DNA from 2 places in the Actinoplanes teichomyceticus ATCC 31121 genome. Region 1 is predicted to be linked to the other one. Evidence: riboswitches for the same ligand, from Rfam matches in the RefSeq annotation. Region 1 holds a riboswitch; the other holds the start of a gene.
What was found. Region 1 has a riboswitch for thiamine pyrophosphate ahead of ACTEI_RS06445 (ECF transporter S component). Riboswitches for the same ligand answer to the same signal wherever they lie in the genome.

Region 1 (15,071 bases):
CGCCGGTCGAGTTCCTGCCGGCCGCCACGCACTGGCTGGGGCCGGTGGTGCAGATCGACACCTCCGCGGTGCTGCGCGAGGTGCGGCGGCGGGTACGGCTGCTCGACGACATCCTGCCGAACCCGCGGATCGACACCGCGCCGGTGATCCCGGTGCCCCGGCCGCCGCGCGAGCGGGTGACCATCACCGCGCCGCAGTGGGAGCTGCTCGTCCACGCGGACGGCCAGCGCACCCCGGCGGACCTCGCCCTGCTGCTCGGCCGGGCCGGGTACGCGACCATCCAGGAGCTGCGGCGGCTGGCGGCGCTGGGTCTGCTCGAACTGCCCGAGGCACGCGTGCCGGACCTGCGCCCGCCGCCGAACGCCCCACCCCCGCCACCGGAGACACCGCCGCTGCCGGCCGCGCCGCCACCGCCGGTCCCGCCGCCACCGCCGGTCCCACCGCCACCGCCGGTCCCACCTCCACCGCCGGTCCCACCTCCACCGGACCCACCTCCACCGGCCCCGCCGCCACCACCAGCCCCGCCGCCACCGGACGCCGCGCCGCCGCCGGCCGCGCCACCGCCCGGTGGAAGCAGCACCGGCCCGAACCGGCTGCCCCGGCTGGCCCGCCGCAAGCCCGGCGCCAAGCTGCCGAAGGAGATCGCGGCCGCCGAGCATCACCCGGTGCACCAGGGCACCGACGAAGTTCTGCTCAAACGCATACGTACCGCATTGCGGGCACTGCGGTGACGCGCGCACCCCCGACACGAAGGAGCGTTTCGAGGATGACGGTGGACCCGGCGGTACTCGACGAGCTCGGCCGCCTGCGCAGCAGGGTGCCGGAACTGTCCGGCAGCGTGCTCGCCACCGCCGACGGGCTGGTCGTCGCGCACGACTCGCACGGGATCGAACCGGACACCCTGGCCGCCCTCGCCGCCGCGCACCTGGCGCTGGCCCGCCGGTTCGCGCACGCGGTCGACCACGGGGAGCTGCGGGAGTCCGTCGTCGAGTGCGACGGCGGCTACATCACCTCGTACACCGCGGGCCCGAACGCGCTGCTGACCGTGGTCACCTCGGGGGACGCGAACCTGGCCCGGGTGCACCTGGAGGCGCGGCGGTGCGTACGCCGGATCGTCAAGCTCCTGGCCCTGGAGCCCGCGTGGCAGCAGCCCCCGCGACCGGAGATCCCGCATCAGACCGGACCGTCGTCGATCCCGCTGGCCCGGCGGACCCCGATGGCCACCCTGTCGGGCATCCCGCGCCGCCGCACGGCGGCCGGCTGATCGGCAGGCGCAACCGCGGCATCCGCCGCACTCATCGGCGCCGCCCATTCCGGCGGACCGCCATCCCACCACAACGGAGGAACCCCCATGGCCGACATGGACACCGCACTCAAAGAGATCATGGAGATCGACGGCTGCATCGGCGTCGCCCTGGTGGACCACACCAGCGGCATGGCGCTGGGCACGCTCGGCGGCGGCAAGGACCTCGATCTCACGGTCGCCGCCGCCGGCAACACCGATGTGGTCCGGGCGAAGCTGCGGGCGATGGAGATGCTCAACCTCTCCGAGAAGATCGAGGACATCCTGATCACGCTGGACACGCAGTACCACATGATCCGGCCGCTGACCAGCCGGCAGGGCAAGGGGCTGTTCCTGTACGTGGCCCTGCGCCGGGACCGGGCGAACCTGGCCATGGCACGCCACCAGCTCCGCCGCGTCGAGAACGACCTGGACGTGTGATCCCGCCGCTCGATCCGTGACCGCCACCGGTGGCGGGGAGGGTTCGCACCGCCCTCCCCGCCCACGAGCCGACCGGGCCACGGTGTGCCGGCCGGTCACCCCTTGAAGTCCGAGCGCGGCTTGTGCATGCTGGCTTTGCAGCGCTGCAAGCGGCTGCCGCTCCGCGACCCGTCCGGCCGCTCGACGGGCGCGGCGGCCGGGGCCCCGGCCGGGAACCGGGACCCCGGCCTCTGGGGCGCTAGCATGTGCGACATGCCGGCCCGGGAGATCGTCGAACGCGTCCGGGTCGGGGACCTCGACCACGAGACCGCCCTCGACCTGCTGACCGGCACACCGGCGGCGGAGACCGACACGGCCCTGCAGGCCGCGCTGGCCCACGAATTCGACCGGTTGTTCCGCAACGGGTGGCAGCCCGTCGAGCTGCACCGGGCCATCGCCCGCCGGGGCGACCCGGTCCAGGGCCGGCTGGTCGCCGAGGCGGCCACCGCGTTCCTGACCGGCAAGGAGCCCGTCGACGCCGGCTGGCGGGCCCAGGCCGAGAGCCTGGCCGGCGGCTCACCCCGGCGGCCGGACCGGATCGCCGTCCTGGACTCGTCGCTCGCGCTGCTCACCGAGCTGCGCCGCCTGCCGGCCATCGAGATCCTCGTCCCGCCGCCCGGCACCCCGGCCACCACCGTGCACCACCACGCCGACCAGCGGGTCCTCGACCGGGTGCGGGCGCTGCTGGCCAAGGCGGAGGCCACCGACTTCCCGGCCGAGGCGGAGACGTACAGCGCGAAGGCACAGGAGCTGATCACCCGGTACCGGATCGAGGAGGTCACCGCGCCGGCCGTGGACGTCACCCCGTTCGCCCGCCGGATCGGGGTGGACCATCCGTACGAGAACGAGAAGGCCAGCCTGCTCGACGCGGTCTCCCGGGCCAACGGCTGCCGTACGGTCTGGTCCCCGGAGCTCGGCTTCAGCACGGTCTTCGGGTTCGACGCCGACATCGACGCGGTGGAGCTGCTCTACACGTCCCTGCTGGTGCAGGCTAACCGGGCGATGACCCGGGACGAGCCGGCCAAGGGCAAGGCCCGGGTGAAGGCGTTCCGCCGGTCGTTCCTGGTGGCCTACGCGGTGCGGATCGGCGAGCGGCTGCGCCGGGCCGCCGAGCGGGAGTACGCCGGGCACGGCGACCTGCTGCCGGTGCTGCGCAACCGGGACGTGCAGGTCCGGGCCGCGATGGACCGGGTCTTCCCGCGTACGGTACGGGCCCGCGGCAGCCGCGTGGACAGCCTGGAGGGCTGGGAGTCCGGCCGGGCCGCCGCGGACGAGGCACAGCTGCGCTGACCGGCGCTACCCCGGCAGCTCCACCCCGGTGAGGTCGGCGCAGACGGCGAGGAACCGCTCCTGCAACTGCTCGTCGTACGCCTGCGGGTTGGCGGTCAGCGACGTCCGGCGCTTGAAGTAGTGCCCGGTGACCGTGGCCGCGGGCTCGTCCGAGGTGGCCAGCCAGACCTGGGTCTCCGCACCCTCGGGCAGGTCGTCGGTGGCGTCCGGGCCGCCCAGCCGGGTGCGGATCCAGCCCGGGTCCACGGCGTTGCTCAGGGTGCCGGGCCAGTGCCGGGCCACCGCGAAGGCGAGCAGCACGTCGTACAGCTTCGAGTCGCTGTAGGCCTGCATGCCGTCCCACGGCCGGGCCTGCCACTGCAGGTCGTCGAGGCGCGCCCGGCCGGCCGCCTCCAGCCCCGAGGTCAGATAGACCAGCCGGGCCGGCGCCGGCATCAGCGCGGTCAGCAGGTACGGGGCGAGCGTGTTCACCTGAAAGATCCGCTCCAGGCCGTCCTCGGTGGGCTGCGGGGCCCGCTGCCCACCCCCGACCCCGGCGTTGTGGATCACCACGTCGAACGGCCCGGCCGCGGCCGCCCGGCCGGCCAGCTCACAGGTCTGCGCGAGGGACGCCAGGTCACCGATGAGCACGGCCGCGGCGGCCGGCACGGCCGTGTGCGCGTCCTCGGCCCGCCGCTCGTCGCGGGCGTGCAGCACCACCCGGTGCCCGTCCGCGGCCAGCACCGCCGCGGTGTGCCGTCCGATGCCGTCGCTGGACCCGGTGATCAGAATCGTCGCCATGACGGACACCTTAACCGGTTCACTCCGCGCCCGGCCGGACCCGCTAGCCGCCGGACTCGTCGGTCTCGGCGCCCTCGGGGACGGTGTCGTCGTCCCGGGAGTCGAGCCAGCCGTGCGGCAGGGCGACCTTGCCCGGGGCGTTGACCCGGCCGCGCGGCTGGCCCAGCGACTCGACCGGGAACGGCACGGCCGGGTCGAGCCGGGCCAGCAGGTCGTCCAGCTCGGCGAGCGAGGAGATCATCGCCAGGCTGCGGCGCAGGTCGCCACCGACCGGGAAGCCCTTCAGGTACCACGCCACGTGCTTGCGGAAGTCGGCGCAGCCGTGCCTCTCGTCCTCCAGCGCCTCCACCAGCAGCTGCGCGTGCCGCGACATGATCTTCGCGACCTCGCCGAGGGCCGGGAGCACCGGGCGGTAGCCGGCGCCCTGCGTGAACGCGGCCTCCAGGTCGGCGAACAGCCACGGGCGCCCCAGGCAGCCACGGCCGACGACCACGCCGTCGACCCCGGTGTGCGCGACCATCCGCAGCGCGTCGGAGCCCTCCCAGATGTCGCCGTTGCCCAGCACCGGCACGTCGAGCGCCTGCTTGAGGGTGGCGATCGCGTCCCAGTCGGCCTGGCCGGAGTAGCGCTGCTCGGCGGTGCGCGCGTGCAGCGCCACCGCGGCCACGCCGGCGTCCTGCGCGGTCAGGCCGGCTTCGACGTACGTCAGATGGTCGTCGTCGATGCCCTTGCGCATCTTGATGGTCAGCGGGATGCCGTACGCGGCGGCCGCCTCGGCGGCCTGCCGCACGATCCGGCCGAACAGCTTGCGCCGCCAGGGCAGCGCGGACCCGCCGCCGCGGCGGGTGACCTTCGGCACCGGGCAGCCGAAGTTGAGATCGATGTGGTCGGCCAGGTCGTTCTCGCCGACCATCCGCACCGCGGCCGCGGTCACGTCCGGGTCCACGCCGTAGAGCTGCAGGCTGCGGAACTTCTCGTCCTCGGCGAAGGCGATCATCTTGAGCGTCTTGGGGATCCGCTCGACGAGTGCGCGGGTCGTGATCATCTCGCAGACGTAGACGCCGCCGCCCTGCTCCCGGCAGAGTCGCCGGAACGCCACGTTGGTGATCCCGGCCATCGGGGCGAGGACGACAGGCGGGTTGACGGCGTGGTTGCCGAGCATGAGCGGTGCGGTCACGCGCTCTAGGGTGACACGCTCGGCCCGGCAACCTCGAACCGCCCGCTCCCGCTACCGGCCGCCCTGGCGCCCGATCAGCGTGTCCAGCATGCCGATGATCTTCTGCATGCCGTCCGTGAGGCGATCCACCTTCGTCTCCAGGCGGTCCAGCCTGACGGTGTGCTCCTCCAGGATCGCGGTGTGCTCCTCCAGGATCGCGGTGTGCTGCGCAAGGGTCGCGGTGTGCTCCTCCAGGATCGCGGTGTGCTGCGCAAGGGTCGCGGTGTGCCGGGCGAGGGTCGCGGTGTGCTCGGACTGGGTTGCCGCGAGGCCCTTGAGAAGCCTCTCCTGGCCCTTGAGCTTCTCGCCGATGTCCGCCAGGTCGCGATCCTGGCCGGCGCGGAGCCCCTCCTGCTCGTCCATGCGCTCCTCCAGGCGGGTGACGCGGTCTTCCAGGGTGGGCATGCGGTGCCTCCGGGGGTGAAGGGTAGCCGGTCGACCGACCGGCGTCGCGCTTTTCACGCTGGAGAGGACTATAGCGCCGCGACTAGATGTCAGTCGTCACCTGAACGGGTGCACGGAGAGGTGGGAACACGACGAACGCCGGGTGCCGCACCCGGCACCCGGCGTTCGTCGAGCTTCGATCCTCAGCAGCCCGGCAGGCGCTTGATCAGGTAGTCCTCGATCTGGTCGAGCGACACCCGCTCCTGCTTCATGGTGTCGCGGTCGCGCACCGTCACCGCGTTGTCGGTGAGGGTGTCGAAGTCGACGGTGACGCAGAACGGCGTGCCGATCTCGTCCTGCCGGCGGTACCGGCGGCCGATCGCCTGCGAGTCGTCGAACTCGACGATCCAGCGCTTGCGCAGGTCGGCGGCGAGCCCCTTGGCCTTCGGCGACAGCTCCGGGTTGCGCGACAGCGGCAGCACGGCGACCTTGACCGGCGCGAGCCGCGGGTCGAACCGCATGACCGTGCGCTTGTCGACGCCGCCCTTGGTGTTCGGCGCCTCGTCCTCGTCGTACGCCTCCAGCAGGAAGGCCAGCACCGCGCGGGTGAGCCCGGCCGCCGGCTCGATCACGTACGGCGTCCAGCGCTCGCCCTTCTCCTGGTCGAAGTAGGACAGGTCGACGCCGGAGTGCTTGGAGTGCGTGGACAGGTCGAAGTCGGTGCGGTTGGCGATGCCCTCCAGCTCGGCGAACTCGGTGCCGCCGAACTGGAAGCGGTACTCGATGTCGACGGTCCGCTTGGAGTAGTGCGAGAGCTTCTCGCTGGGGTGCTCGTAGAAGCGCAGGTTGCTCTCCGACAGGCCGAGGTCGCGGTACCAGTTCCAGCGCTCCTGCAACCAGTACTCGTGCCACTGCTCGTCGCTGCCGGGCGCGACGAAGAACTCCATCTCCATCTGCTCGAACTCACGCGTACGGAAGATGAAGTTGCCCGGGGTGATCTCGTTGCGGAAGCTCTTGCCGACCTGCGCGATGCCGAACGGCGGCTTCTTGCGCGCCGCGGTCGCCACGTTGGCGTAGTTGACGAAGATGCCCTGGGCGGTCTCCGGGCGCAGGTAGTGCAGGCCCTCGGTGCTCTCGGTCGGGCCGAGGTAGGTCTTCATCAGGCCGTTGAACATCTTCGGCTCGGTGAAGGTGCCCTTGTTGCCGCAGTTGGGGCAGTTGAGCTCCTGCAGGGAGGCCGGCGGGTTGCCGTGCTTGGCCTCGTACGCCTCCTCCAGGTGGTCGGCCCGGAAGCGCTTGTGGCAGGACTGGCACTCGGTCAGCGGGTCGACGAACGCGTCGAGGTGACCGGAGGCGGCCCAGACGTCACGGGCCAGGATCACGGCCGAGTCCAGGCCGACGATGTCGTCCCGCTGCTGGACCATGGTCCGCCACCACTGCCGGCGGACGTTCTCCTTCAGCTCGACGCCCAGCGGACCGTAGTCCCAGGCCGAGCGGGTCCCTCCGTAGATCTCGCTGGAGGGAAAGACGAAGCCCCGGCGCTTGGCAAGGCTGACAACGGAATCGATGCGGTCGGCAGGCATGAGTCTCCTACGCCGGCTGGGTGTCGGCGGGGGTGGTCGGTGATGGGACGAATAGCGAGGTTACTCCCCGAGACTGCACACCTCGAACGCGCCCGTGCTGCTGTTCTGCCCGAGCTGCGCCTCGACGTGGTCGACGGCGCCGCCGGGATAGGTCAGGTCGACCGGGACCTCACCGGTCACGAGATCGACGTCGCCGACGTGGTAGCTGTCGAACCGCTCCTGCTGGGCCATCCGCCGGCGGTACTCGCCGAGCGTGGTGACGTCCTTGGTGTCCTGGCAGAGCTGCGCGTACGCCTTGTCGTAGTCGCCGTCCTGCACCGCGTCCAGATAGTCGCTGACCACGATGTGCGCCTGCTCGTTGGCGGCGCCGGTCATCGCGACGGCCAGACCGATCACCGCGGCCAGCCCGCCACCGCAGACCAGCACCAGGATGCCCGCGCCGACGCCGAGCCCGAGCCCGATCCGCCGGCCACGGCCCTCGACCGGGGGCGCCGGGAACGGCGGGTGCACGCCCGGACCGGGCGGCGGGGGCGGCGCGACCGGCGCCGGAGCCGGCGCCGGCGCGTACGATGTGGGCGGTTGACCGTAGGTCATGTCACCCAGCCTAGTGTTCAGCGCCACGGCTCGGCGGCCCGGTCACTGGCGGTGACCACGACCTGCTCCCCCGGCCCGGCGCCGGCCAGCGTCTCGAAGGCGGACGGCTCGTCCAGCGCCCGGGCGAGCAGCGGGGTGGCGTGCACCTTGACGTCGAACGCGCCCAGCGCGCGGCGGTACGCTCCGACCGACTCCCACTCGGTCACCAGGGCCCAGCTCGCGGTGTCCTCCAGGGCCCGGGTGAGCCGGCCGGACCGGTAACCGGGACAGCGGGCCAGGGCGGCGAGCGCGGCGTGCGCCTGCTCCAGGAAGCCGTCTTGCGTGTCCGGCGGGACCAGGAAACGGTTGAGCACCAGCATGTGACGAGGGTACGCACGCCGACGGGAGCCGCTGTGACGACGTCCGACCATTTCCTGCGCCGCCTGGCCCGGGTCAATCCGACCGTCGCGTTCGTCGCGGCGCTGGCCCTGCTGCTGGCCGGGCTGTTCCTGCCCGGGATCGTCGGCGCGCTGTTGCTGGGCGTGCTGGCGGCCGGGCTGGCCACGCTGACCTTCACCACCTGGCCGGTGCAGTCGCCGGTCACCCGGGTGGTCCGGGTGGTGCTGCTCACCCTGCTGGTCGTGGCCGCGCTCAGCAAGGTGCTGTGAACCTATGCGCTTTTGACAATCATTCTCATTATCGACGACAGTTGGTGCCATGATGCGCCGCCTGCTCGCCCCGCTGCTCGTCGCGGCCACGTCGGTCGCGGCGGCCGGCTGCGGCGCGCCGGCGGACACCGGCGGCCGGCTCCCGGTCGTGGCCGCGTTCTACCCCCTGCAGTTCGTCAGCGAGCGTGTCGGCGGCGACCTGGTCCGGGTCACCAACCTCACCAAGCCCGGCGCCGAGCCGCACGACGTGGAGCTGAGCCCGCGCCAGGTGGCCCGGATCGTCGACGCCAGGGTCGCCGTCTACCTGCACGGCTTCCAGCCCGCGGTGGACGAGGCCGTCGCGCAGAACGCGCCGGAGCAGGGGTACGACGTGTCCACCGCGGTCGGCCTCCGGCACGCCGGGGAGACCGAGGAGGAGCACGAAGAGCACGAGGGGCACGAACACGGGGCCACCGACCCGCACGTCTGGCTGGACCCGACCCGGCTGGCCACGATCGGCGACGACCTCGCCCGGCGGCTGGCCGGTCTCGACCCGGCACACGCCACCGACTACACCGCCCGCGCCGCCGCCCTGCGCCGGCAGCTCACCGACCTGGACGGCGAGTTCCGTGCGGGCCTGGCCACCTGCGCCCGGCGCGAGCTGGTCACCAGCCACACCGCGTTCGGCTACCTGGCGGAGCGCTACCACCTGACCCAGATCGGGATCACCGGCATCGACCCGGAGGCCGAGCCGTCGCCGCGCCGCCTCGCCGAGGTCGCCGCGCAGGCCCGGGCGCACGGCACCACCACGATCTTCTTCGAGACGCTGGTCAGCCCGAAGGTCGCCGAGACGATCGCCCGGGAGGCCGGCGCCAGCACGGCGGTGCTCGACCCGCTGGAGGGCCTCACCGACCCGGACGCGGACTACTTCTCGGTGATGCGCGCCAACCTGGCCGCGCTCACCACGGCGCTGGGATGCTCGTCATGACCGGCCGCGCCGAACTCCCCCCACCCGCACCGGCCCGGCGTCCCCGCCGGCGCCGGCCGGGACGGCTTGACAAGGAAGGCGCCTCATGAGCGTTGTCGAGGTGCGCCACGTGGCGGCCGGCTATGACGGCCGGGACATCCTGCGCGACGTCACCCTCAGCGTCGCCTCCGGCGACGTGGTCGCGGTGCTGGGGGCGAACGGCTCCGGCAAGTCCACCCTGATCCGGACGATCCTCGGCCTGGTCCCGGTGCGCCGCGGCGAGATCGAGCTGTTCGGCACGCCGCAGCGGCGGTTCCGGCAGTGGGCCCGCCTCGGGTACGTGCCGCAGCGCATCGGCGCCGGCAGCGGCGTCCCGGCCACGGTCGGCGAGGTGGTGGCGTCCGGCCGGCTGGCCCGCCGCGGCCTGTTCCGGCCGCCCGGGGCCGCCGACCGCGCCGCGGTGCACCAGGCGCTCGACTCGGTAGGGCTGCTGGAGCGCATCAACGATCCGGTCGGCACCCTCTCCGGCGGCCAGCAGCAGCGCACCCTGATCGCCCGGGCGCTGGCCGGCAAGCCGGACCTGCTGGTGCTGGACGAGCCGACCGCCGGGGTGGACGCGGCCAGCCAGGAGGCGTTCGCCGGGGCGCTGACCCGGTTCGCCGCCGGTGGCGGGACGATCCTGCTGGTGCTGCACGAGCTGGGGCCGCTGCGGCCGCTGATCGGGCGCGCGGTGGTGGTGCACGAGGGGCGGATCGCGCACGCGGGGGCCCCGCCGGAGCCGGCCGGTCACCACGCCGAGCCGGGACACGACCACGTGCACCCGCACGCCGACGAGGAGAAGGCCGGCATCTGCGAGTGGGCGCCGACCGAGGGGATGAACGCGTTCTAGTGGAGACGGACCGATGGATCTGCTGACCTATCCCTTCATGCTGCGCGCCCTGGCCGGCGCGCTGATCATCGGGCTGGCCGCCCCGGCGCTCGGCGTCTACCTGGTGCAGCGGCGGCTGTCGCTGATCGGCGACGGGATCGGCCACGTGGCGCTGACCGGGGTCGGCGTGGGCCTGCTCACCCACCAGTCGCCGGTGCTCACCGCGGTGCTGGTGTCGGTGGCCGGCGCGGTCGCCGTCGAGCTGGTCCGCGAGCGCGGGCGGACCTCCGGCGACCTGGCCCTGGCGCTGCTGTTCTACGGCGGCATCGCCGGTGGCGTGGTGCTGGTCGGGCTCTCCGACGACAGCAGCAACGCCAGCCTGATGCAGTACCTCTTCGGCTCGCTGATCACCACGTCGTCGCAGGACATCGCGGTGATCGCCGGGCTGGGGGCGGCGGTGCTGATCGCCATGCTGGTGTTCCGGCCGGCTCTGTTCGCGCTCTGCAACGACGAGGAGTACGCCCGGGTCAGTGGCCTGCCGGTGCGTACGCTCAACCTCCTGCTCGCGGTCACCACCGCGGTCACCGTGACCATCGCCATGCGTACCGTGGGCCTGCTGCTGGTCTCCGCCCTCATGGTGGTCCCGGTCGCCGCCGCCCAGCAGATCACCCGCGGGTTCCGGGCGACCATGGCGCTGGCCATGCTGATCGGCATCGGCGCGGCCGGCGCGGGCGTGGTGCTGTCCGGGCAGATCGACACCGCGCCGGGCGCCACCACCGTGCTGCTGGCGCTGGCCGCGTTCCTGCTCACCGCCGCGGCCGGCGCGCTGCGGCACCGGATGCGCCGGCGCACCGCCGAGCCCGCGGTCCGGCCGGAACCCCCGGACGTCGTGCTCCATGCCTGAGCCGGCCCCGGGCGCACCGGCCCCGGACGCCCCACGCGGTACGGTGGTCGGCACCACGACGGCCACCGGTTACGAAGCGTACGAGGCCGCGGGAGGCCTGCTGCGGGCGCTGTCCGCCCCGATCCGGATCGCCATCGTGGCGGAGCTCGGCGCGGGCGAACGCTGCGTGCACGATCTGGTCGCCCGCCTCGGCGCCCCGCAGCCGCTGGTCTCGCAGCACCTGCGGGTGTTGCGCGGAGCCGGCGTGGTGCGGGGTGTCCGACGTGGCCGGGAGATCGCATACTCCCTGGTGGACGAACACGTCGCGCACATCGTCGCCGACGCCGTCAGCCATGCGAGGGAGAACCGATTGTGAGCCCGGAGAGCAGCGCCCCGCGCAACACCAAGCAGCGAAACGCGGTGAGTGCCGTGCTCGCCGAGACCGAGGGCTTCCACAGCGCGCAGGACCTGCACGCGATGCTGCGTGACCGCGGCGAGCGGGTCGGCCTGACCACGGTGTACCGCACGCTGCAGGGGCTGGCCGACGCCGGCGAGGTGGACGTGATGCGCCCGCCCGGCGGCGAGCACCTGTACCGGCGGTGCAGTCAGGGACACCACCACCACCTGGTGTGCCGCTCCTGCGGGCGGACGGTCGAGGTGCTCGGCCCGGCGGTGGAGTCGTGGGCCGACAAGGTGGCCGGTGAGCACGGCTTCGTGGACGTGGCGCACACGCTGGAAATCTTCGGCACCTGTCCGGAGTGCGCCGCCGCGGGCTGAGTGCGAGGCTTGGCGCTTGTGAAGCTCTATGCCGACCGGGCGCCCACCGCCGTCCGCCAAGTGGTCACCGACGTCCTCGTCGTCGTCTGGGTGTACCTGTGGATCCGCGTCGCGATCTGGATTCACGACGTGGTGGAGAAGCTGGCCGTGCCCGGTCAGAAGCTGCAGGACGCGGGCAGCGGCATCGCCGGAAACCTGGCCGACGCCGGTGGCAAGGTGGGCCGGGTGCCGGTGGTCGGCGACGATCTCACCCGGCCGTTCGCCGGGGCCGCCGACGCCGCCCGCTCGCTGGCCGAGGCCGGCCGGCAGCAGCAGGAGCTGGTCGGGAAGCTGGCGCTGATCCTGCCGCTGATCGCCCTGGCGGCGCCGCTGGCCCTGGTGCTGTTCCTCTGGCTGCCGTTGCGGCTGCGCTGGATCCGGCGGGCCGCAGTGGCGCGGTCGGTGCGTGACCTGCCGGCCGGGCGGGATCTGCTGGCGCTGCGCGCGCTGGCGTCCCGCCCGCTCGGCGAGCTGGCCCGGATGGGCCCGGACATCGCGCAGAGCTGGCGGGCCGGCGACGCCGCGGCGGTCGACGCCCTGGCCGAGCTGGAGCTCAGGCGTCTCGGCCTGCGCGGTTCCCGCCGCTGACGCCGGAGTCGTCGTCCATGACGTAACCGTCCTTGTCGTCGTCCTCACCCCAGTTGCGGTGGGTGACCGGCAGGATCGCCCAGAAGGTGAGGAACCAGCCGGCGGTGACCACGCTCAGCGCCACCGCCCAGCGCCCGTCCAGCACGAAGTCGGTGACCAGCAGCACACTGGCGACCATCGACACCAGCATGCAGGCCAGCCCGCCGCTGGCCATCCGGTGCGAGTACCGGACCAGTTCCGGCTTGCGGCCCTGGCGGAACAGCGCCCGGTGGAAGGCCACCGGTGAGATGATCAGCGCGGTCGCGAACGCGGCGCTGATCAGGGCCACCATGTAGGTGTCCTTCTGGAAATCGGTGGCTTTCGGGAAACCGTTGGAGAACGGCAGGGTCAACAGGAACGCGAACAGGATCTGGACGCCGGTCTGCGCCACTCGCAGTTCCTGCAACAGGTCAGCGAAGTTGCGGTCCCAGCGCTGCTTCTCGCTCTCCTGCGGAGAGCGCCGTTTCTCGGGGGCCATGGTCTCGCGGCATTCCCGATGATCGGTGTGCTCAAACGCCGATCCGGGCCAGCACCGCGTCGCCCAGCTCCCGCGGCGCCTGTTCGGGCACCCAGTGACTGACCCCGCGCATCGCCACCAGCTGGTAGTCGCCGCGCACCCAGTCGGCGGTGCGCAGCGCGGCGGTCAGCCCGACCACCCCGTCCCGGTCGCTCCAGACGTACGTGGTCGGCACGGTGATCTCGCCGAGGTCGGCGATGTCCGTCGACCGGAACGCCCGGTACCAGTGCAGCGCGGTGGTCAGCCGTCCCGGCTCGCGCATCGCCTCGACGTACAACCGGGCCCGGTCGCCGATCGGCGCGAGCATTCTGCGCAGCACGAACGCGTCCGCGCCCAGCAGCAGCCGCTCGGCCCCCGCGCTGCGGAACACCGGGAAGTACGCGAACCGCGCCCGCTGGGTCGGCCGGACCCGCAGCGCCAGCAGCAGCGCCCGCGGGTGCGGCACCGAGATCGCGGTCAGCGTGCGCACCCGCTCCGGGTGCTTGCCGGCCACCAGCCAGCCCACCTGGGCCCCCCAGTCGTGCCCGACCAGGTGCACCGACTCCAGCCCCAGGGCGTCCAGCACCCCCAGCACGTCCGCGACCGCCTCGCCGATCCGGTACGCCTGCGCCCCGGACGGACGCGCGCCCGGGGAGTAGCCGCGCTGGTCCATCGCGTAGGTCCGCAGCCCGGCCGCGTGCAGCCGCGGCAGCAGCGGATCGAACTCGCGGCGGTCCTGCGGGAAGCCGTGCAGCAGCAGCACCGGCGCCCCGTCCGCCGGGCCCTGTTCGGCCACCTCGAACGTCAGGCCGCGCGCCTTGACCTCCATGTGATCGCTCCCTCCCTGTGCCGCGCCCCCACCAGGTGTTAGCGTCATCGAAGCACATCCACCGGAAGTCGCCCGCCTCGCCGGGCGGCCTTCGATCCGACAGGGGAGCGCACAGCGCTGAGAGTGCGGGAGATCCCGCAGACCCTCGTACCTGATCTGGGTAATGCCAGCGCAGGAAGTTCGGTCCTCTCCAGCCGCGTCGTGCCCGGGCACCGCCGCCCGGCAGGCGTGCGTCTCCTCCCGGTGCACACGCTGGGAGGCGTACATGAAGTCCACCAATCCGCACCGCTGGCGCACGATAGACATCGTGATCGCCTCCGTCGTCGCGGTCGCGTTCGGCGTCATCTTCTGGGCCTGGGACGCCGTCTGGGCCGCCACCGAGAACGCCTTCCTGTTCTTCCCGCCCGCGCAGGCGATCCTCTACGGGATGTGGTTCCTGCCGGCCGTGCTGAGCGGGCTGATCATCCGCAAGCCCGGGGCCGCGTTCTTCACCGAGACGGTGGCCGCGCTGATCTCGGCGCTGCTGGGCAACAAGTGGGGCGCCACGGTGATCGTCCAGGGCGCGGCCCAGGGCCTCGGCGCGGAGCTGGCGTTCGCGCTGTTCCGGTACCGGGTGTTCAGCCTCCCGGTGGGCCTGCTCTCCGGCGCGTTCGCCGGTCTGGTGGCCGCGGTCTTCGACTGGTTCGTCTGGACCTACGCCTACGAGCTGTGGAACTACCGGGTGCCCTACGCGCTGTTCACCGTGGCCAGCGCCACGGTCATCGCCGGCGCCGGCGCCTGGCTGCTGGTCCGCGCGCTCGCACCGACCGGCGTACTGGACCGGTTCGGGGCGGGCCGCGAGCGGGCCCTGATCTAGCCGATGTCCGAGGTTCGGCTGCGCGGGTTCGGGTGGCGGCACGCCGGCCGCCGGGCCTGGGCGGTTCGCGGGCTGGACCTGCGGATCGGGCACGGCGAGCGGGTGCTTTTGCTGGGTCCCTCCGGGGCCGGCAAGAGCACCCTGCTGGCCGCGCTGGCCGGGCTGCTGCCGGAGGACTCCGGCGAGGCCGAGGGCAGCATCGAGATCGACGGGCGGGAGCCGCGCCGGGCCCGGGACCGCACCGGCATCCTGTTCCAGGACCCGCAGACCCAGCTGGTGATGGCCCGCTGCGGCGACGACGTGGCGTTCGGCCTGGAGAACCGCGGGGTGCCGGCCGCGCAGATCTGGCCGCGGGTCAGCGACGCGCTGGACCGGGTCGGCTTCCCGTACCCGATCACTCGCCCCACCGGCGCGCTCTCCGGCGGCGAGGCGCAGCGCCTCGCCCTGGCCGGGGTGATCGCGCTGCGCCCCGGGCTGCTGCTGCTCGACGAGCC
Region 2 (15,071 bases), 760 kb from region 1:
GGTAAGAAGAAGCCCGGTCGGAAGTAATAGGAGCGCACTGACTTATGCCACCGAAGGCACGCGCTGGGGCCGCCGTCAAGAAGGTCCGGCGCAAGGAACGCAAGAACGTCGCCCACGGGCAGGCGCACATCAAGAGCACCTTCAACAACACCATCGTGTCGATCACCGACCCGACCGGTGCGGTCATCTCCTGGGCCTCCTCCGGCCAGGTGGGCTTCAAGGGCTCCCGCAAGTCGACTCCGTTCGCCGCCCAGCTGGCCGCCGAGGCCGCCGCGCGCCGGGCCATGGAGCACGGCATGCGCAAGGTCGACGTGTTCGTCAAGGGCCCCGGCTCCGGCCGGGAGACCGCCATCCGTTCGCTGCAGGCCGCGGGTCTCGAGGTCGGTCAGATCTCCGACGTGACCCCGCAGCCGCACAACGGGTGCCGTCCGCCGAAGCGTCGTCGGGTCTGAGGGAGATCTAGAAGCAATGGCTCGTTACACAGGTGCGGACTGCAAGCGCTGCCGCCGCGAGAAGATGAAGCTGTTCCTCAAGGGCAGCAAGTGCGACGGGCCGAAGTGCCCGTTCGAGTCGCGTCCCTTCCCGCCCGGCCAGCACGGCCGCGGCCGGACCAAGGAGACCGAGTACCTGCTCCAGCACCGCGAGAAGCAGAAGGCCCGCCGCGTCTACGGCGTGCTGGAGAAGCAGTTCCGCGGTTACTACGAGGAGGCTGTCACCAAGCCCGGCAAGACCGGTGAGGTGCTGCTGCAGATCCTCGAGTCGCGGCTGGACAACGTCGTCTACCGGGCCGGCTACGCCGCGTCCCGCGACGCCGCCCGGCAGCTGGTCAAGCACGGCCACTTCCTGGTCAACGGCGTCAAGGTCGACATCCCGTCGTACCGGGTGAAGGAGCACGACATCGTCACGCTCCGCGAGAAGTCGAAGGAGCTCACGCCCTTCGTCGTCGCGCAGGCCCAGGCCGGTTCCCGGCCGGTGCCGGCGTGGCTCGAGCCCATCCCGAGCGAGATGAAGATCCTGATCCACTCGCTCCCGGCCCGCGCCGTCATCGACACGCAGGTCCAGGAGCAGCTGATCGTCGAGCTCTACTCCAAGTAGTGGCTCTGCCGAGGTGCCGGTCGTCCGGCCGGCACCTCGGAAAGCAACGGACGGCCATCAAATAGCGGGTGGCCCGACAGAAAGAAGAACAGCGTGCTCATCAGCCAGCGGCCGACCCTCTCGGAGGAGTCGCTCAGCGAGACCCGCTCCCGGTTCACCATCGAGCCTCTGGAGCCGGGCTTCGGCTACACCCTCGGCAATTCGCTGCGGCGGACCCTGCTGTCGTCCATCCCGGGCGCGGCGGTCACCAGCATCAAGATCGACGGCGTGCTGCACGAGTTCACCACGATCCCCGGTGTCAAGGAGGACGTGGTCGAGCTGGTCATGAACGTCAAGGAACTGACCGTCAGCTCCGAGCACGACGAGCCGGTCAGCATGTACCTGCGCAAGCAGGGCCCGGGCGACGTGACCGCCGGGGACATCCAGCCGCCGGCCGGTGTCTCGGTGCACAACCCCGATCTGAAGCTGGCGACCCTGAACAGCAAGGGCCGGCTCGACATGGAGCTGACCGTGGAGCGTGGCCGTGGCTACGTCACCGCGGCGCAGAACAAGAGCGCGGGCGCGGAGATCGGCCGGATCCCGGTCGACTCGATCTACTCGCCGGTGCTCAAGGTCACCTACCGTGTCGAGGCGACCCGTGTCGAGCAGCGCACCGACTTCGACCGTCTGATCATCGACGTCGAGTCGAAGGCGTCGATCTCGCCGCGCACCGCTCTGGCGTCGGCCGGCTCCACCCTGGTCGAGCTCTTCGGCCTGTGCCGGGAGCTGGACGAGACCGCCGAGGGCATCGACATCGGCCCGTCGCCGCAGGACGCGCAGCTCGCTGCCGACCTGGCCCTGCCGATCGAGGAGCTGGACCTGACCGTCCGGTCGTACAACTGCCTCAAGCGCGAGGGCATCAACAGCGTGGGCGAGTTGATAGGGCGTACCGAGGCCGACCTTCTGGACATCCGGAACTTCGGCCAGAAGTCGATCGACGAGGTCAAGATGAAGCTCGCCGGAATGGGCTTGGGCCTGAAGGACAGCGCGCCGTCCTTCGACCCGGCGCACGTCGTGGACTCGTTCGGCGACGTGGATTACGACACCGACGACTACCGCGAGACCGAGCAGCTCTAAGCTCGGCTGCGCCACTTCGCTGCGCTGCTGAGGCGGCCCTGCCGCACTGCACGGTAAGAATCCGATGAGGAGCATCTGAAATGCCCACGCCCACCAAGGGTGCCCGCCTCGGCGGCAGCCCGGCACACGAGAAGCTCATCATGGCCAACCTGGCCACCGAGCTCTTCCGGCACGGGAAGATCAAGACCACCGAGACGAAGGCCAAGCGGCTGCGCCCGCTGGCCGAGCAGCTCATCACGAAGGCCAAGCGCGGCGACCTGCACGCCCGTCGCCGGGTGCTGACCGTCGTGAAGGACAAGGACGTCGTGTACGCCCTGTTCGAGCAGATCGCTCCGCGGTACACCGGCCGCCCCGGTGGCTACACCCGGATCACCAAGACCGGTCCCCGCAAGGGCGACGCCGCTCCGATGGCGATCATCGAGCTGGTCGAGGAGGCTCCGGTCGCGGCCACCACCGCTCCCGCCGCCAAGGCCGCCGCTCGCAAGGCCGCCGCGCAGCAGGACAAGGTCGAGGCCCTGGCTCCGGAGGAGACCGCGCCGGCGAGCACGGACGCCGACCAGGACGCCGAGCCGCCGATCAGCGCCTCCGGTGACAAGGGCGCCGAGGGCCCGGGCGACCAGGCCGAGGGCGACGACACCGCCAAGGCGTAAGTGCTGTTGGACCGGCCCGGCATCCCGATGGGTGCCGGGCCGCTCCTTTTCCACCCCCTTTCCTGTACGACCCACGACTTCCCGCCCGCAGGCTCGCGCCACGCCCCGTGGCCACCGCCACGCGCGGCGCGTCGTGGCCCGGGCCGAGGAGCGCGCTGCGGCGATGACGGAAACCATCCGCCTACGACTCGACGTCTCGTATGACGGCGCGGACTTCTCCGGGTGGGCCGCGCAGCCCGGCCGGCGTACCGTCGCCGGGGTCCTGACCGAGGCCCTGCACCGCATCCTGGGCGCCTCGGGCACCGAGTGGCCGCTGGGCCTGACCGTGGCCGGGCGTACCGACGCCGGCGTGCACGCGACCGGGCAGGTGTGCCACATCGACCTGCCGGCCGAGCGGTACGCGGAGCTGTCCGGGTCCCTGCCGCGCCGGCTGAGCGCGCTGATGCCGCCGGACGCCCGGGTGCGGAGCGTCACCCCGGTGCCGGACACCTTCGACGCCCGCTTCTCGGCCACCTTCCGGCGCTACGAGTACCGGGTGTGCGACGACGGCTGGGGCCCCGAGCCGCTGCGCCGCTACGACACCCTGGGCTGGCTGCGCCCGCTCGATGAGGACCGGCTCAACGCCGCCGCGAGCGGGCTGCTCGGCGAGCACGACTTCGCCGCGTTCTGCAAGCGCAAGGAGCACGCCACCACGATCCGGGCGATCAACCGGCTGGACTGGCGCCGGGAACCGGACCGGACGCTGGTGGCCACCGTGCAGGCCGACGCGTTCTGCCAGGCCATGGTGCGCAGCCTGGTCGGGGCGATGCTCGCGGTCGGCGAGGGCCGGCGGGAGCCGGAGTGGCCGGCGAAGCTGCTCACCCTGCGGGAACGCTCCAGCGAGGTGGCCGTGGCCCCGGCGCACGGGCTGACGCTGGTCGCGGTCGGTTACCCGGACGCCGCCGAGTACGCGGCCCGCGCCGACGCCACCCGTCGCCGGCGCGACTAGGCGCGGCGGCCCAGCACCTGGTCGCTCAGGTAGGTGTCGAGCAGGTGACCGGTGATCGTGGCGGGCCGCGGGTCCGGGCCGGTGACGGGCCGGCCGTCGCGCCCGGCGATCACGCAGTAGACCAGGTAGTGACCCCGGGCGCGCCAGCCGACCGGGGTGCCCGGCGCCGGTGGGGCGCCGGTCAGGCCGGTGAAGCCGCCGTCCCCGGTTTCCACCAGGTGGCGGATCTGCTCGGCGACCGCGGTGGCGCTCTGCGAGTCGGCGAGGTTGAGCACCCCGGCGGTCACCTGGTAGCCGCCGGGGACGGTGAGCGCGGCCCGGACCGCCTGGCTGCAGCCGTACGCGGCAAGCGCGGACCGCAGGCCGCCGGTGACCGCGACCGTGCAGTCGGTCTCGGCCACCGCCTTCGCCACCCGGTAGCCGGCGGCGCCGGCCGGGAAGGTCTCCGTGACGGTGAGCGGATCCGGGTCGGCGGCCCGCGACCTGATGCCCCGGTCCGCGGCGGCCGGATCGTGCCGCTCGCCGGCCCGGACCAGGAAGCCCAGGGTCAGGCAGTTGCCCAGCACGATCAGCCCGGCCAGGCCGCGGGTCAGCAGGTGCAGCGTCGGGTACGGCTCACGCCACGCGTGCCGCCGGGTGCGCGGCCGGGCCCGCGGGCTCGGCCGGTGCTCGCCGGTGACCGGCCGGGTCAGCTGCCGGACCAGGGACGTCAGGTCGAGTGCCGGGGTGGCGCGGTGGGCGGAGCGGTTCGGGGTGGCGTACCGCATGGGTGACAACGTAGGAGCGGACGTCGATCTATGAACGCACAGCGTGTCCGGCACCCGGCCGGCGCCGCGCCGTCGTGACGCGGGAGACTGAACGGGTGACCGCCGAGCATTACTTCAGCACCGACCCGGACGCGCCGATGCGCCGGGCAGAGATCGAGTTCAGCGTGGCCGGCCGGGACTACCGGCTGGCCGTCGCCTCCGGGGTGTTCTCCGCCGGCCGCCTGGACCCGGGCACCGCGGTGCTGCTGCGCAAGGCCGAGCTGCCCGGTCCGGACACCGGGGGCGCCCTGCTCGACCTCGGCTGCGGGTACGGCCCGATCACCTGCGTGCTGGCCACCGAGGCGCCCCGCGCCACCGTCCACGCGGTCGACGTCAACTCCCGCGCCCGGGCGCTGACCAGCGAAAACGTCGCCACCCTGGGCCTGGCCGCCCGGGTCCGGGTGAGCGCGCCGGACGACGTGCCGGACGACGTCCGGTTCGCCCAGATCTGGAGCAACCCGCCGACCCACGTCGGCAAGACCGAACTGCACGCGCTGATGGACCGCTGGCTGCCCCGCCTCGCCCCGGGCGGCGTCGCCTGGCTGGTGATCAACCGGAACCTCGGTGGTGACTCCCTGCACACCTGGCTGACCGGTCGCGGCTGGCAGGTCGAACGGACGGCCAGCCAGAAGGGCTTCCGGGTGCTGCGGGTGACCGGAAAACCGGCTGCCGTCTGAGCCGCCGACCCGGCAGGATGCCGGGCATGGGTTACGTGGATGTCGCCGGCGTCGGGTTCGTGCTGCCGGATGGCCGGGAGCTGTTCTCCGACGTGTCGTTCCGGGTCGGCGAGGGCGCCAAGGTCGCGCTCGTCGGGCCGAACGGGGCGGGCAAGACCACCCTGCTGCGGATGGTCGCCGGGGACATCCCGACACAGAGCGGGACCGTCGCCCGCTCCGGTGGGCTCGGCGTGATGCGCCAGTTCATCGGCATGATCGGTGACGACCGTACGCTGGAGGACCTGGCGCTGTCCCTGGTCGCCCCGGCGCTGCGGGCGGCCGGCCGCACCCTGCGGGACGCCGTGGCCGCCCTGGACGAGACCGAGAAGAGCCAGCTCGCGTACGCCAACGCGCTGGCCACCTGGGGCGAGGTCGGCGGATACGACGCCGAGGTGCTGTTCGACACGGTCGCCGTGGCGATCCTCGGCAAGCCGTGGGAGGACGTCAAACAGCGCGTGGTGCGCACCCTCTCCGGCGGGGAGCAGAAACGCTTCGCCCTGGACCTGCTGCTGCGCGGCGGGGACGAGGTGCTGCTGCTGGACGAGCCGGACAACTTCCTCGACGTGCCCGCCAAGCGCTGGCTGGAGCAGCGGATCCGCGAGTCGGCCAAGTCGGTGCTGTTCATCTCGCACGACCGGGAGCTGCTGGCGCAGACCGCCGACCGGGTCGTCGCGGTGGAGGGCGGCGGCGCGTGGACCCATCCGGGCGGCTTCGCCTCCTGGCACGAGGCCCGCAGCAACCGGCACGAGCGGATGGAGGAGCTGCGCCGGCGCTGGGACGAGGAGCACGAGAAGCTGCGCGAGCTGGTCTTCACGCTGAAGAACAAGGCGGCGTACAACGACGGGCTGGCCTCGCGCTACCAGGCCGCGCAGACCCGGCTGCGCAAGTTCGAGGAGGCCGGTCCGCCGCCGCTGCCGCCCAAGGAGCAGGCGGTCCGGATGAACCTGCGCGGCGGGCGTACCGGCAAGCGGGCGGTGATCTGTGAGCAGCTGGAGCTGGAGAACCTGACGTTCCCGTTCGACCTGGAGATCTGGTACGGCGACCGGGTGGCGGTGCTCGGTGCGAACGGTACCGGCAAGTCGCACTTCCTGCGCCTGCTCGCGGCCGGTGGCAGCGAACCCGACCTGGAGCACAAGCCGGTCGACGGGGCGCCGCTCGCGTACGTCGCGCACGACGGTGTGGCCCGGCTCGGCGCGCGGGTCCGGCCCGGGCACTTCTCGCAGACCCACGACCGGCCGGAGCTGGTCGACAAGACGCTGGTCGAGATCCTCTGGCGGGGCGACGAGCACCGCGCCGGGATGGACCGGGCCGGCGCCATGAAAGCGCTCAACCGGTACGAGCTGGCGGCCCAGGGCGACCAGCGGTTCGGCACCCTCTCCGGGGGTCAGCAGGCGCGTTTCCTGGTGCTGCTGCTGGAGCTGTCCGGCGCGACGCTGCTGCTGCTCGACGAGCCGACCGACAACCTGGACCTGGCGTCGGCGGAGGCGCTGGAGGAGGGGCTGAAGGCGTTCGACGGCACGGTGATCGCGGTCACCCACGACCGCTGGTTCACCCGGTCCTTCGACCGCTTCGTGCTGTTCAGAGCGGACAACGAGGTGGTCGAGGTGCCGGAGCCGGTCTGGGATGTCCGGTAGCCACTAGCGCTTCTCGTCACGGTCGCGTTAGGGTCCGATGACGAGAAACCCCACGGGAGTCCGGGCACCGGGCTGAGAGGGGGGCTGATGCGGCCCCCGACCGTCGAACCTGATCCGGGTAATGCCGGCGCAGGGAGGAGTGCTTCATGCACGATCCTTTTCCACGTCTGCACGTCATCACCGACTCGCTGGACGTCGTCCGCGGCGTGGCCGGCCTCGGCCCGCTGGCCGTGCAGATCAGAGTCAAGACCAACGATGCCCAGGCCTACGCGCTGACCGTCGCGGCCGTCGAGATCTGCCGCCCGGCGGGCACGATGTGCCTGGTCAACGACCGGGTGGGGGTCGCGCTGGCGGCCGGCGCGGACGGCGTGCACCTGGGCGCCGACGACCTGCCGGTGGCGGCCGCCCGCCGGGTGCTCGGCGCCGGGGCGGTGATCGGGGCCACCTGCCGTACCCCGGAGGCGGCCCGGGCCGCCGTCGCCGACGGCGCGGACTACCTCGGGGTCGGACCGGCCTTCGCCACCACGACCAAGGTGGGCCTGCCACCCCCGCTGGGCCCGGAACGGGTCGCGGTGGTGGCCGCGGCCGTGCCCGGCACCCCGGTGGTCGCGATCGGCGGGATCACCCTGGACCGGCTGCCGTTGCCGGGCGTGCACGGCGTCGCCGCCGTCGGCGCCTTCGCGGCCGACCCGAAAGGCGCCGCCACCGCGTTCCTGGAGGTGCTCGGATGAGCATCGCCATCGTCGGCGGCGGCATCATCGGTCTCGCCATCGCCGAGGAGCTGGACCGCCGCGGCGCCGGATGCACCGTCTACGACGCGGCCGGGCCGGGCGACGAGGGGGCCTGGCACGTCTCCGGCGGCATGATCGCGGCCGGGCGCGAGTCCGCCTTCGAGCACCCGCAGCTGGCCCGGTTGCTGGCCACCTCGGCGCGGATGTGGCCGGAGTTCGCCGACAATCTCGGCGCGGACGTCGGATATGACCGGGCCGGCTCGCTCGGGCTGGCGCTGACCGCCGACGACGTCGCCATCGCGCAGCGGGTGTGGCGGGTCCAGGACGTGCCGGTCCTGCGCGGCGAGCGCCTGCGGGCGCTGGAGCCGGCGCTGTCCCCACGGGTCCGGATCGGCGTGCACGCCCCGGACGAGTGCCAGGTCGACCCGCGGCGGGTGATGGCCGTGCTGCGCGAGCGGCTGGCCGGCCGGATCGTCAGCAAGCGGATCGGCACCCTGGACGAGGTGGACGCCGACACCGTCGTGGTGGCCGCCGGCTGCGGGACCGCGGCGCTGACCGGGCTGCCGGTCCGCCCGGTCAAGGGGCAGGTGCTGCGGCTGCGAGGTGAGCCGGGCCTGCTCCGGCACGTGATCACCGGCTTCGCCGACGGCCGGTTCGTCTATCTGGTGCCCCGCGCCTCCGGCGAGGTGGTCGTCGGCGCGACCCAGGAGGAGCGCGGCGACTTCGCGGTCACCGCGGGCGGGGTCCACGAGCTGCTGCGCGCGGCCCTCGACCTGGTGCCCGGGCTGAGCGAGTTCGAGCTGGCCGAGGTGGCCGCCGGACACCGGCCGGGCACCCCGGACAACGCGCCGCTGCTCGGGCGGCTGGACGACCGGGTGGTGGTGGCCAGCGGTCACCACCGCAGCGGTGTGCTGCTGGCGCCGGTCACCGCCCGACTCATCGCCGACCTGGTGCTCACCGGATCGGCCGACCCGATGCTGGACGACTTCGCGCCCGGGAGGTTCGGATGCGCCTCATGATCAACGGCCGGTTCCAGGACCGGTCCGGCAACTGCTCGGTCGCGGCCCTGGTCGCCGAGATCATCGACGCTCACCGCGGCGTGGCGGTGGCGGTCAACGGCACCGTGGTACCGCGGTCCACCTGGGCGCAGGTCGATCTGGCCGACGGCGACTCGGTCGAGGTGCTCACCGCCGCGCAGGGAGGATGACGATGCTTCTTCCGGAGAACGGCCTGATCCTCGGCACCGGCGGGGCGCAGAGCCTGGCGGTGCTGGAGGAGGCCGTCACGGCCGCCGAAGCCACCCTGGTCACCGTGGCGCTGCGCCGGGTCGAGGCGGCCGGGCCGGGGCTGCTGCCGATGCTGGACCGGCTCGGCGTGCGGGTGCTGCCGAACACCGCCGGCTGCTACACCGCCGGTGATGCGGTGAAGACGGCGCAGATGGCCCGGGAGGCCTTCGAGACCGATCTGATCAAGCTGGAGGTGATCGGCGACGAGCGCACCCTCCTGCCGGACGGGGTGGAGCTGCTCCGGGCGGCGGAGACGCTGGTCGACGACGGGTTCACGGTTCTGCCGTACACCAGCGACGACCCGATCCTGGCCCGCCGGCTGGCCGACGTGGGATGCGCCGCGGTGATGCCCGCCGGCTCCCCGATCGGGTCCGGCCTGGGCATCTCGAACCCGCACCACATCGAGCTGATCGTGCAGAGCGTCGAGGTGCCGGTGGTGCTGGACGCCGGCATCGGCACCGCCTCGGACGCCGCGCTCGCGATGGAGCTCGGCTGCGACGCGGTGCTGATCGCCAGCGCGATCACCCGGGCCGACGACCCGGTCGCGATGGCCACGGCGATGCGGCACGCGGTCGCGGCGGGGCGGCTCGCCCGGCAGGCCGGGCGGATCCCGCGCCGATTCCACGCCGTCGCGTCCACCCCGGACGAGGGGATACCGGTGTGGTGACGCCGGGCGGGCTGGTCGTGCTCACCGACCGGCGGTCCGCCGCCGGGCCGCTGGTGGAGGTGGTCGCCGCGGCGGTACGGGGCGGCGCCGGGTGGGTGGTGCTGCGGGAGCGGGACCTGCCGTACGGGCGGCGCACGGCCCTCCGCGACGAGCTGCGCGCGGTCGTCCCGGCCGGACGGCTGATCGTGGCCGGGCCGGACCCGCTCGGCGGTGACGCGGTGCACCTGGCCGCGGCCGACCCGGTCCCGGCGGGCGTGCCGCTGGTCGGGCGGTCGTGCCACGGCACCGAGTCGATGTCCGGCGTGGACTACGTGACGCTGTCGCCGATCTACCCGACCGCCACCAAGCCGGGATACGGCCCGGCGCTGGGCGCGCGGGAGGCGGCCGTGCTGGCGGGGACGGTGCCGTGGCTGGCGCTCGGCGGGATCGACTCGGCGTCGCGGGCGGCGGAGTGCGCCGCGGCCGGGGCGGCCGGGATCGCGGTCCTCGGCGCGATCATGCGGGCGGCCGACCCGGAGCGGGCGGCGCGCCTGCTCGCCGGCGCCTTCGCCGCCGCGGCCGCGGAGCGGCCAGCCGGTTCCGGCGTGCGTGATACGGCGCCGGGCGCCGGCCGGGGTGGGTCGGCTGGTGTCGGTGGTGGTTCCGGCGGGCCCGATACGGCGCCGGGCGCCGGCCGGGGTGGGTCCGCCGGTGCCGGTGGGGGTTTCTCCGGTGCGGAAGCGACCGTGAGCGCCGGCTGGGAGGTGTCCGCGTGACGCCGCCGGTGGTGCTCACCATCGCCGGCTCCGACTCCGGCGGCGGCGCGGGGATCCAGGCCGATCTGAAGACGTTCGCGGCGCTCGGGGCGTACGGCGTCTCGGTCCTCACCGCGATCACGGCGCAGAACACGCTCGGCGTGACCGACATCCACCCGGTGCCGGCGCGGAGCGTGGCGGCGCAGCTCGACGCGGTGCTCAGTGATCTGCCGGTGGCCGCGGTCAAGGTCGGGATGATCGCGGACCCGGCGGTGGCCCGGGTGATCGCGGAACGGGCCGCGGATCTGCCCAACCTGGTCGTCGATCCGGTGCTGGTGGCCACCTCGGGCAGCCGGCTCGGGGAGGCCGCGGTCGTCTCGGTGCTCATGCCGTACGCGAGTGTGGTGACGCCGAACCGGCACGAAGCCGGCGTCCTCGTCGGACGCCGGGTCGAGACCACCGCGGAGATGGCCGCGGCCGCGGCCGAACTGACCGCGGCCGGACCGCGCGCGGTGGTGGTGACCGGCAGCGAGCTCGCGGTCGACGTGCTGTGGCACGGCGGCCGGGTGTCGCAGCTGCGCGGCGAGCCGGTGCCGACGGCGAACAACCACGGGTCGGGGTGCACCTTCTCGTCGGCGATCGCGGTGCGACTGGCGGCCGGTGACCCGGTGCCGGACGCCGTCGCGGCGGCGAAGGAGTACGTGACCGGGGCGCTGCGCGGCGGCGCCGGATGGCGGCTGGGCGCCGGGCCCGGGCCGCTGGACCACTTCTGGAACGGCCGGACCGCCGGCTGATCGACACGTCCGAACAGGACGAGACCCCGGCGGGTCGCTCGCGGGCTCCGCGTTGCCGGTTGCCGCCGGTTTTGTACCTATCTGGGAGGAATCATGAGGCGCAAGGTCTACGTGGAAGGCTCCCGTCCGGAGATCCGGGTGCCGTTCACCGAGGTGGTGCTGACCGGGGACAACCCGCCGGTCCGGCTCTACGACACGTCCGGCCCGGGCAGCGACCCCGAGGTCGGCCTGCCGCCGCTGCGGAAACCGTGGTGGGACGGGCGTACCCAGCTCGCCGCCGCGCGCGCCGGTGACATCACGCCGGAGATGGAGTTCGTGGCGGTACGCGAAGGGGTCGACCCGGAGGTCGTCCGCGAGGAGATCGCCGCCGGCCGGGCCGTGCTGCCCGCCAACCGCAACCACCCGGAGTCCGAGCCGATGATCATCGGGTCGAAGTTCCTGGTGAAGGTCAACGCGAACATCGGCACCTCGGCGGTCACCTCGTCGGTCGCCGAGGAGGTCGAGAAGCTGACCTGGGCCACCCAGTGGGGCGCGGACACCGTGATGGACCTGTCCACCGGTCCGCGGATCCACGAGACCCGCGAGGCGATCGTCCGCAACTCGCCGGTGCCGATCGGCACCGTGCCGATCTACCAGGCCCTGGAGAAGGTCAACGGCGACCCGCTGAAGCTCACCTGGGAACTGTTCCGGGACACCGTGATCGAGCAGGCCGAGCAGGGCGTCGACTACATGACCATCCACGCGGGCGTGCTGCTGGAGTACGTCCCGCTCGCCGCCGAACGCGTCACCGGCATCGTCTCCCGCGGCGGGTCGATCATGGCGGCCTGGTGTCTCGCCGAGCACCGGCAGAACTTCCTCTACACGCACTTCCGGGAACTGTGCGAGATCTTCCGGGAGTACGACATCACCTTCTCCCTCGGCGACGGCCTGCGCCCCGGCTCGATCGCCGACGCCAACGACGAGGCGCAGTTCGCCGAGCTGCGCACCCTCGGTGAGCTCACCCACATCGCCTGGGAGTACGACGTCCAGGTGATGGTCGAGGGCCCCGGCCACGTGCCGATGCACAAGATCAAGGAGAACGTGGACCTGCAGCAGGAGCTGTGCGCCGGCGCGCCGTTCTACACGCTCGGGCCGCTGGCCACCGACATCGCGCCCGCCTACGACCACATCACCTCCGCGATCGGCGCTGCCATGATCGGGATGTTCGGCACGGCGATGCTCTGCTACGTCACCCCGAAGGAGCACCTCGGCCTGCCGAACAAGGAGGACGTCAAGGCCGGGATGATCGCGTACAAGATCGCGGCGCACTCGGCCGACCTCGCCAAGGGCCACCCCGGCGCGCAGGCCTGGGACGACGCGCTGTCGCACGCACGGTTCGAGTTCCGCTGGGAGGACCAGTTCGAGCTGGCCCTCGATCCCGGGACGGCGCGGGCGTACCACGACGAGACGCTGCCCGCGGCGCCGGCCAAGACGGCGCACTTCTGCTCGATGTGCGGGCCGAAGTTCTGCTCCATGAAGATCAGCCACGAGCTGCGGGCGGCCGGGATGAAGGCGAAGTCGGAGGAGTTCGTGGACGGCGGCGCGCGGGTCTACCTGCCCATCACGTCCTAGTCCGCGGGTCGCCGGGGCGGCGGGTTGTTGCGGGGCAGGAAATCGTAGGCCGGATCCCGCGGGGCGGCGCGAGCCAGTCGTTCGCTGCGGGCCCGGTCGGCGGCGGCCTGGTCGCGCTCGGCCTGGCGGGTGATCGCCTCCTCCAGGATCCGGTTGCGGGCGGCCAGGTCCTCGGCAGCCTGCCGTTCCGGTTCGGCGGTCTGCCGTTCCGGTTCGGCGGTGTGCCGTTCCGGTTCGGCGGTGTGCCGTTCCGGTTCGGCGGCCCCGACGCCGGTCGGCGACGGGGCCGCGGATTCGTGCTCCGCTCCGGACGTGCGGTCGGTTTCGGTGCCATGGTTGGCTTCGGGCGTGTGACTGGGTTCGGTGCCGTGGTCGGTTTCGGGCGTCTGATTGGTTTCGGTCTTGCGGCCGACCTCGGTCTCGCGGTCGGATTCCGGTGCGCGGCCGGCTTCGGGACCGCGGTCGGATTCCGGTGCGCGGCCGGCTTCGGGACCGCGGTCCGGTTCGGTGCGGGTTTCCGGTTCGGTGATGGTCGGCTTGGTCTTTCGGGGGCTTCGGGTCTTCGCCCGGGACTTCGGGACCGGCCGGGTCTCGGCCTCGGCCTGGGCTTCGGCGTGCGCCTTGGCTTCCGCCTCGGCCTGGGGCGTCCCCGTGGTCGCTGCGGCTGCCGGCTCCGCGGGGCCGGTGACGGGCTCGGCTTCGGGGGCGGCCGTCTTGCGGGCGCGAGGCTTGCGGGTCGCGGCGCGCTTGCGCGGGGTCGTGGCCGCGCCGTCCGCCGCCGGGCCGCCCTCCGGCACGGGCCCAGCCGCTTCCGGTACGGCCATGACCGCGGCCGTGGACACTCCCGCCGGGATCACGGGCGCGGTGCTGTCGTCGGCCTCCGCCGGCTCGGGGGTGGCGGAGGTGGCGGCGAGCCGGCCGGTCGGCTGCTCGGCGGATGCTGTGGCGTCCAAGGGCTGGTCGGCCGGCCGTGTTTCGGTTGCGGTCTCGGGCTGGTCGACCGGCTGTGTCTCGGTCGTGGTCTCGGGCTGGCTGGCCGGCTGTGCCTCGGTCGTGGTCTCGGGCTGGCCGGCCGGCTGTGCCTCGGCTGCGGCCTTCGATCGGGCCTTCGTCGCGGTCTTCCGGACGGTGGTCGGCTTGGCGGCGGCTTTGCGCCTGGTGGGCGGTTGTGATTCGGCGGTCGCCTCCTGTTCCACCTTGCCTTCGGGGGTTGCCTGTTCTTCCGTGGTGGGTGGCGGGGCTGGATGTTCCTCCGTGATGGGCGGCGGGGCTGGTTGTTCCTCCGTGATGGGTGGCGGGGCTGGTTGTTCCTCCGTGATGGGCGGCGGGGCTGGTTGCTCTTCCGTGGTGGGTGGCGGAGCGGGGTGTTCTCCCGTGGTCGGGTGCGGCGCGGGCTCGGATTCCTCCGTGGCGGTGGCCCCGGCGGGCGGTTCGGGTGCCGTGGTGCCCGGCTCCGCGGCGGCGGGAGCGGTTCCGATCCGCTCCGGCCCGCGATCTTCGGTGAGCCGGGCGAGAACATCGGCGCTCAGTTCCTGGGTCTGCTCGGGAGACGGCTGCTCACCCGGCTCCGGCTCGGTGGCCCGGTCCGGCGCCGCCATCTGCCCGGATTCCGCGGCGGCCCGATCCGGTGCGGCGGGCCGTTGGGCCTCGGCAGACCGTTGGGCCTCGCCGGACCGTTGGGCCTGGGCTGAGCGCGGGGCGTCGGCAGACCGTTGGGCCTCGGCTGGGCGCGGGGCCTCGGTGCGGTGCGGGGGTGACCCGGCGGCGGGCTGCCCGGATCGGACGTCCGGATGCTGATCAGATCCGGTCTCGGGCGGCTTGTCGGGGACGATTCCGGCGGCCTCCGGACCGCCCGCCTCCCCGGCCGGCGCCGGTCGGCCTGCGGTGCCGATGACCGAGGCGATGCCGATGGCGGCGCTCCGCCGCATGTGCCGGGCCGGATGGGGTACGCCGGAGAGCGGCGGCCTCGCGGTGCTCGGGCGGGGCGCGACGATCCGGTACCGGTAGGTGACGCCGTCGTCGCGGACCACGAAGTCGTCGGCGCCGTCGGGGCGGGTCCAGGTGAGGACCATCTGGCCGTACTTCTCGGCCAGCCGCACCAGCGCCGGGAACGTCGCCACGGTCACCACCGGCTCGTCCGGCCGCCCGCCGACCGGCTCGACCGGGACGAGCAGATGACCGTACCGGCGTTCGATCTGTGCCCGGGTCATCAACGGCACATGTCGCAGCGCGGCCATCCCGAC

Region 2: another riboswitch for thiamine pyrophosphate. It lies ahead of ACTEI_RS03150 (thiamine phosphate synthase); the one in region 1 lies ahead of ACTEI_RS06445 (ECF transporter S component).

What each region holds. Positions count from the first base shown of each region.
Region 1 is NZ_CP023865.1:1,415,962-1,431,032, reverse strand. Features, by position in the region: gene ACTEI_RS38900 (DUF4388 domain-containing protein) at 1-731, shown strand, start outside; gene ACTEI_RS06535 (roadblock/LC7 domain-containing protein) at 767-1,264, shown strand; gene ACTEI_RS06530 (hypothetical protein) at 1,352-1,723, shown strand; gene ACTEI_RS06525 (DUF2786 domain-containing protein) at 1,976-3,052, shown strand; gene ACTEI_RS06520 (SDR family NAD(P)-dependent oxidoreductase) at 3,059-3,832, opposite strand; gene dusB (tRNA dihydrouridine synthase DusB) at 3,876-4,994, opposite strand; gene ACTEI_RS06510 (hypothetical protein) at 5,061-5,453, opposite strand; gene ACTEI_RS06505 (glycine--tRNA ligase) at 5,636-7,015, opposite strand; gene ACTEI_RS06500 (Rv0361 family membrane protein) at 7,076-7,609, opposite strand; gene ACTEI_RS06495 (antibiotic biosynthesis monooxygenase family protein) at 7,627-7,968, opposite strand; gene ACTEI_RS06490 (DUF6703 family protein) at 7,903-8,256, shown strand; gene ACTEI_RS06485 (metal ABC transporter substrate-binding protein) at 8,306-9,223, shown strand; gene ACTEI_RS06480 (metal ABC transporter ATP-binding protein) at 9,309-10,091, shown strand; gene ACTEI_RS06475 (metal ABC transporter permease) at 10,105-10,974, shown strand; gene ACTEI_RS06470 (ArsR/SmtB family transcription factor) at 10,967-11,329, shown strand; gene ACTEI_RS06465 (Fur family transcriptional regulator) at 11,323-11,730, shown strand; gene ACTEI_RS06460 (hypothetical protein) at 11,749-12,357, shown strand; gene ACTEI_RS06455 (DUF6328 family protein) at 12,323-12,874, opposite strand; gene ACTEI_RS06450 (alpha/beta fold hydrolase) at 12,906-13,721, opposite strand; TPP riboswitch at 13,813-13,917, shown strand; gene ACTEI_RS06445 (ECF transporter S component) at 13,987-14,577, shown strand; gene ACTEI_RS06440 (ABC transporter ATP-binding protein) at 14,581-15,071, shown strand, end outside.
Region 2 is NZ_CP023865.1:660,247-675,317, forward strand. Features, by position in the region: gene rpsM (30S ribosomal protein S13) at 1-27, shown strand, start outside; gene rpsK (30S ribosomal protein S11) at 45-452, shown strand; gene rpsD (30S ribosomal protein S4) at 469-1,095, shown strand; gene ACTEI_RS03120 (DNA-directed RNA polymerase subunit alpha) at 1,189-2,211, shown strand; gene rplQ (50S ribosomal protein L17) at 2,292-2,861, shown strand; gene truA (tRNA pseudouridine(38-40) synthase TruA) at 3,025-3,849, shown strand; gene ACTEI_RS03135 (hypothetical protein) at 3,846-4,616, opposite strand; gene ACTEI_RS03140 (class I SAM-dependent methyltransferase) at 4,712-5,332, shown strand; gene ACTEI_RS03145 (ABC-F family ATP-binding cassette domain-containing protein) at 5,359-7,005, shown strand; TPP riboswitch at 7,048-7,158, shown strand; gene ACTEI_RS03150 (thiamine phosphate synthase) at 7,152-7,736, shown strand; gene thiO (glycine oxidase ThiO) at 7,733-8,755, shown strand; gene thiS (sulfur carrier protein ThiS) at 8,743-8,943, shown strand; gene ACTEI_RS03165 (thiazole synthase) at 8,940-9,689, shown strand; partial or broken gene ACTEI_RS03170 (thiamine phosphate synthase) at 9,683-10,249, shown strand; gene thiD (bifunctional hydroxymethylpyrimidine kinase/phosphomethylpyrimidine kinase) at 10,441-11,217, shown strand; gene thiC (phosphomethylpyrimidine synthase ThiC) at 11,311-12,828, shown strand; gene ACTEI_RS03185 (DUF5305 family protein) at 12,825-15,071, opposite strand, start outside.